Regions from separate parts of the Streptomyces sp. NPDC026589 genome, predicted to be linked through region 2. Evidence: riboswitches for the same ligand, from Rfam matches in the RefSeq annotation. Region 2 holds a riboswitch; the other holds the start of a gene.

Region 1 (3,207 bases), on a different contig from region 2:
CCGCGCTCCCGGGCGTCCGCGACAACGGCCGCGGCCCTGCCGGGGACGCGCACGGTCAGGGTGTCGAAGAACGCGCCGTGCACGACGTCGACACCGGCACTCCGCAGGCCGTCGGCCAGGATCGCGGCGAAGCGGTGGGTGCGCCGGGCGATCGTCCGCAGCCCGTCGGGGCCGTGGTAGACCGCGTACATCCCGGCCATGACGGCGAGCAGGACCTGCGCGGTACAGATGTTGCTGGTGGCCTTCTCGCGGCGGATGTGCTGCTCGCGGGTCTGGAGGGCCAGGCGGTAGGCCTTGTTGCCGTCGGCGTCGACGGAGACGCCGACGAGGCGGCCGGGCAGGGAGCGGGCGAACTTCTCGCGGACCGCCATGAAGCCGGCGTGCGGACCGCCGAAGCCCATCGGGACGCCGAAGCGCTGGGTCGTGCCGACCGCGATGTCGGCGCCGAGCGCCCCGGGCGAGGTGAGCAGCGTGAGGGCCAGCAGGTCGGCGGCGACGGTGACGATCGCGCCGAGCTCGTGGGCCTGCTCGATGACGGGCTCGACGGCGCGCACGGCACCGGAAGCGCCCGGGTACTGGAGCAGGACGCCGAAGACGCCGCGCTCGGCGATCTCGGTGGGGATGCCGTCGCTCAGGTCCGCGACGACGACCTCGACGCCGGTGGGCTCGGCGCGGGTCTCGATCACCGCGACGGTCTGCGGCAGGGTGTCGGCGTCGACCAGGAAGACGCCCTTCTTGACCTTGCCGACGCGCCGGGCGAGGGCCATCGCCTCGGCGGCCGCGGTGCCCTCGTCGAGCAGCGAGGCGCCGGAGGTGGGCAGCCCGGTCAGCTCGGCGACCATCGTCTGGAAGTTGAGGAGGGCCTCCAGGCGGCCCTGCGAGATCTCCGGCTGGTACGGCGTGTAGGCCGTGTACCAGGCGGGGTTCTCCATGACGTTGCGCAGGATGACGGGCGGCGTGAAGGTGCCGTAGTAGCCGAGGCCGATCATCGGGGCCAGCACCTCGTTGCGGTCGGCCAGCGACCGCAGCTCGGCCAGGACCTCCGCCTCGGTGCGCGCCGAGGGAAGGTTCAGTGCCTCCGCGCTCTTGATCACGTCGGGCACCGCGGCGGCGGTGAGCTCGTCGAGGGAGCCGTAGCCGACCTGGGCGAGCATCTTCGCCTGGGCTCCGGCGTCGGGCCCTATGTGACGCTGCTCGAACGGAATGCCCTGCTCCAGCTGGGAGAGCGAAGTGCGACGGGGGGTCATGGTGGAGGCCTCCTGGTCTGTCACGACCTGCGAGGGGCACCACGGCGCGGGTGCCCGTACGGCCTCCCCCTCTGTCATCTCAACCTGAGAGCTTCACCGGCGCGCCCGGGGCGTGCCGACTTTCACCGTCGGTGAGGGTCGAGTCCGCCTGGGCCTGCGCCCGCACGGAATCGCCCTGCTTTCCAGAGTGACCTCGTCCGTGCGGTACGGGGGCCTGAGAGATTCCGGGGAGGAGTTGCTCCTTCGGCGCCTCCGGATTCTGCACCGGAGGACTCTCCCGCACGGGGTCAGCAGCCACTGTCAGCCTACCAGCGGCCCCCGCGCCGGAGTTCTCGAGTGGCCGACGCCACGGATCTGCACTTGTGTGGTGCTGGTGGAGCGACAGCGTCCACCCTGAGCAGCTGCGACCAGTGGGAGGCACTGTGCAGACCGATATCGATCCGCGCCGCCTGATCGGCCGCAAGGCATTCGATCGCCAGGGCGCCAAGATCGGAACGGTGGATGAGGTCTATCTCGACGACGCGACGGGGGTGCCCGAATGGGCGGCCGTCCGCACCGGCCTGTTCAGCAGGGACGCCTTCGTCCCCCTGGAACCCAGCGAATTCGTCGAGGACGCGCTGCGCGTCCCGTTCGACCGCGCGTTGATCAAGGGCGCGCCGGACTTCGGGGTCGGCCGGCATCTCTCGCCCGAGCAGGAACTGCAGCTCTACCGCCATTACGGGCTGGACTCCCCGCCCCCGGCGGAGTCGGCGCCCGACCGGGACTTCGGCAGGCTGGCGGGCCAGGAGGAGTAGTCGGCCGCTTCACGGACGAGCGGCAGCGGGTCGGCGGGCCGCAGCAGCGGATCGTCGACGCGGAACGTCAGCACCCGGCCGGGTGCGCTCCACGGTTCCTCGAACCGGACGGTGACCCGGCCCACGCCGCTCCCCTGCACCCAGCCGTGCCCGTGCTCCTCGTGGTGCACGTCGTGCCCGGCGGGCCAGCGCCGCGCGGCGAGCAGCTCCGCGCCCTCCGGCTCGGGCTCGGCCGCCACGTTCTCCTCGTCGCCCTCCACCGGCGCCCGGTGCCCCTCCTGGGCCCGCTGAGCGAGCTCCCGGGCGTCGGCGGCCTGGGCGAACAGGTCCTCCTGGGTGTAGTCGGCCAGCCCCGTCACACCGACCCCCAGCAGCCGTACGCCCCCCGTGGTGTCGACGGACTCCAGCAGCCGCCCCGCCGCCTCACGGACCACTGTGGGGTCGTCCGTGGGGCCTCTGAGCGTCTCGGAGCGGGTCAGGGTGGAGAAGTCGTAGCGGCGCACCTTCAGCACCACCGTGCGGCCCGACCGGTCGGCGGCGCGCAGCCGCTCCACGCACCGGACGGCCAGCCGCTCCACCTCGGCCCGCACCCGCACCCGGTCGTGCAGGTCCACGTCGAAGGTGTCCTCCACCGATACGGACTTGGCGTCCCGCTCGGCGACCACCGGCCGGTCGTCGCGCCCCAGCGCCATCCGGTAGAGCCCGTGGCCGTGGGCCTTGCCGACCAGCCGTACGAGCTCCGCCTCGCCCGCCTCGGCCAGATCGTGGACGGTGGTCATCCCGGCGCGTCTGAGGTGGTCGCCGGTGGCCGGCCCTACCCCCGGCAGGATGCGCACGGACATGGGGGCGAGCAGCTCGCGCTCGGTGCCCGGCTCGATGAGCAGCAGCCCGTCGGGCTTGGCCTCCTCGGAAGCGATCTTGGCGAGCATCTTGGAACCGGCCAGCCCGACGGATCCACTGAGGCCGGTCACCGCGCGGATCGCCGTCCGCAACCCCTCACCCGTCGCACGGGCCGACGCCGCGTCATCGGCCGTCCCACCGGCCTCCAGGTCCACGAAGGCCTCGTCCAGGCTGAGCGGCTCCACCAGGGGCGACAGCCGCCCCAGGAGCTCCATCACCTGGTCGCTCACCGTCCGGTACAGCGAGAAGCGGGGCACCAGGTAGGC
Region 2 (3,207 bases):
ATTCTCCTGTACGCGGGGGAGTGCTGACGAACGGTGGTCTTACGGTGTGAGACGGAGGTACGTCACTTCTGTGACGTCCGCATCTGTGGCGTGTGCTCTGTGGCGTGTGCTCTGTGACGTCTGCGCGCGCGTCGCTTCGGTGACGCCTGCGCGGGGTCGGGAAGGTCCGGTTACCGCCGGTCCTTCCGGAAGATCACTTCTGGCGCTTGTAGAACGGCAGCGCGACGACCTCGTACGGCTCGTGCGTGCCCCGGATGTCCACGCCCACGCCCTCGGTGCCCGGGGCGGCGAAGGCCGCGTCCACGTAGGCCATGGCGATCGGCTTGCCCAGCGTCGGGGACGGGGCTCCGGAGGTGACCTCGCCGATCACCTTGCCGTCGGCCACGACCGGGAAACCGGCGCGCGGGACCCGGCGGCCCTCGGCGATCAGGCCCACCAGCTTGCGCGGCGGGGCGGTCTCGGCGCGCTCGGCGGCGGCGGTCAGGGCCTCGCGCCCGACGAAGTCGCCCTCCTTCTCGAACTTCACGACTCGGCCCAGGCCCGCGTCGAACGGGGTGAGCGCGGTCGTCAGCTCGTGCCCGTACAGCGGCATGCCCGCCTCCAGGCGCAGCGTGTCCCGGCAGGAGAGCCCGCAGGGGATCAGGCCGTGCGGGGAGCCGGCCTCGGTCAGCGCCCGCCACAGCTGCTCGGCGTGCTCGGGCGCGACGAAGAGTTCAAAGCCGTCCTCGCCGGTGTAACCGGTACGGGCGATGAGCGCCGGAACCCCGGCGACCGTGCCCGGCAGGCCCGCGTAGTACTTCAGCCCGTCCAGGTCGGCGTCGGTGACGGCCTTCATGATGGCGGGCGACTCGGGTCCCTGGACCGCGAGCAGCGCGTACGCGTCCCGGTCGTCGCGCACCTCGGCGTCGAAGCCCCCGACGCGGGAGGCCAGCGCGTCCAGCACGATCTGCGCGTTGCCCGCGTTGGCGACCACCATGTATTCCGTCTCGCCCAGGCGGTAGACGATCAGGTCGTCCACGATCCCGCCGTCCTCCTGGACGATCATCGTGTAGCGGGCCCGGCCGTTGCCGACGGTGGCGATGTTGCCCACCAGCGCGTAGCTCAGGAAGGCGGCGGCCTCGGGCCCGGTGACGGTGATCTCGCCCATGTGCGACAGGTCGAAGAGACCGGCCCGGGTGCGTACGGCGTTGTGCTCGTCGCGCTCACTGGCGTACCGCAGGGGCATGTCCCAGCCCGCGAAGTCGGTCATGGTGGCGCCGAGCGAGCGGTGCAGTGCGTCGAGGGCGGTGAGACGGGGGGCAGTGCTCATGGATACGGCTCCAGGGCATGACGACGTCAGGACGAATCCTCCCCATCTGTCATCGGAACCTGAGAGGTTCGCCGATAGCCCCCGACGGGGTATGCCCCTGGAGGGCGCCCCGGATCAGGGGGCTCGGCTTGCACCTTGGGTGGAGCCGCGGAACGGCTCGCTTTTCAGATCTGCCTCATCCACGCGGTACGGGGCCTGAGAGATTCAAGGGAGGATCTTGCTCCTTCGGCGCCCGGCTCACACTGTGGCCGGAACTCTCCCGCGCGGATTCGAACGGCCGGTATGCAGTTGGCGGGGTCATCATCGCATGCATGGCGGGAGAGTGGGGGGTCCGGCCCCCGAGAAGGTGAAGACGGCGACGACAGGCCCTGGGCCGCTTGTGCCGCATTGCCTTTTCTTTACACTTCAGGGGCAGGCGTGGGGGACACGACGGCAGGGGGATGGGCGATGACGTTGCAGCGGTCGGCACCGACCGCGGGGGTCGCGCACGGCGCGATGCCCGCACAGCCCGGCGCTCCCGCGCGGGAGCTGCTGACGGAGGGCGCGCCGGTGGTACGCGACCTGCGCGGGCGCACCGCCTGCGGCCGGTACAGCCTCGACCTCACCGCCGGTGACGTCGTCGTGGTCTCCGGGCTCCCCGGCAGCGGGAAGTCGACCCTCATCCGGCGGGCCGCGCAGGGCCGCGCCATCGACTCCCAGAACACCCGCGACAGCTGGGCCGCCGCCCTGCCCCGCTTACTGCCCTACGCCCTCTACCGCCCCCTGGTCCGTGCCGCGCACTACCTCGGCCTCTGGAAGGCCCTGCGCTCCGGTGAATCCGTCGTCGTGCACGACTGCGGCACCCAGACGTGGGTACGCCGCTGGCTCGCCCGGCACGCCGTGAGCCGGGGCCGCACCCTCCATCTGATCCTGCTCGACGTGACGCCCGAGGTGGCGCGGCAGGGGCAGCGCGAGCGGGGGCGCGGCGTCTCCGGCTATGCCTTCGCCCGCCACCGGCACGCGGTCGCCCGGCTGCTCCGCGATACCGAGCAGGGGCTGCTGCCCGCCGGCTGCACCTCCGCGGTGCTGCTGGACCGCGAGGCCGCGGGAGCGCTCGACCGGATCTCCTTCACGGCCGCCGAGGCCTCCACCGCCCGCTGACCGTTAAGGTGCTGGCCGGAGCAGTGGCCGCCGGGCGCGGCCGAGGCGGTGGAGAGAGGGCACAGAGGCAGTGGACATTCCGGCACCCGCACCGGCACACCCCCAGCAGGGGTGGCCCGCCAACGAGCTCGAAGAGGTGCTGACGGCCTCGCTCGGCGTCCCCGACGCGGGCGGCCGCCTGGTCGAAGTGCTCGGCCGCAGCTCCGTCTGGGTGCCGCTGCCGAATGGCGGCACCCCCGCCAGCGCGGACCTCGACCTGCCGATGATGGAGATCGACGGCGCGGCCTTCGTCCCCGTCTTCAGCTCCGAGGCCCAGTTCCTCAGCTGCGTCGGCGGCCACATGTCCTTCACCGTCGCCCCCGCCCGCGACTTCGCCCGGGGCCTGCCCCCCCAGGTCGGCATCGCCGTGAATCCGGGCGGCGCGGTCGGCATACCGCTTCCGCCGCCCGCCGTCGCCGAGCTCTGCCGGGCCGGCCGCACCGCCCTGGACGGGCCCGCCACCGGCGGCCGGGTCCGGCTGTTCGAGCCGGACTGGCAGCACGACCCGGTCGACTTCCTCACCGCGGTCTCCGAGGAGTTCGAGGCCTCCGGAGTGGTGAGCACCGCACGCCGGGCACTGGCCAGCATCGAGGGCGGCGACCCGGTCCTCTTCGTCGGCGTCGAGTTCGCCACCTGGGACGGCGCGGGGCAGAGCGCGCCCATGGACGCCATCGGCCGCGCGCTCGGCCGGGTCCAGGTGCCCTGGCCGGTCAACCTGG

The links. Region 2 has a riboswitch for glycine ahead of gcvT (glycine cleavage system aminomethyltransferase GcvT). Riboswitches for the same ligand answer to the same signal wherever they lie in the genome.
Region 1: another riboswitch for glycine. It lies ahead of gcvP (aminomethyl-transferring glycine dehydrogenase); the one in region 2 lies ahead of gcvT (glycine cleavage system aminomethyltransferase GcvT).

The regions. Positions count from the first base shown of each region.
Region 1 is NZ_JBEZYG010000029.1:9,015-12,221, reverse strand. Features, by position in the region: gene gcvP (aminomethyl-transferring glycine dehydrogenase) at 1-1,247, opposite strand, end outside; glycine riboswitch at 1,440-1,537, opposite strand; gene AB0F29_RS35105 (PRC-barrel domain-containing protein) at 1,670-2,041, shown strand; gene AB0F29_RS35100 (DNA polymerase IV) at 1,963-3,207, opposite strand, start outside.
Region 2 is NZ_JBEZYG010000006.1:66,507-69,713, forward strand. Features, by position in the region: gene gcvT (glycine cleavage system aminomethyltransferase GcvT) at 194-1,309, opposite strand; glycine riboswitch at 1,484-1,581, opposite strand; gene AB0F29_RS12215 (AAA family ATPase) at 1,757-2,449, shown strand; gene AB0F29_RS12220 (enhanced serine sensitivity protein SseB) at 2,520-3,207, shown strand, end outside.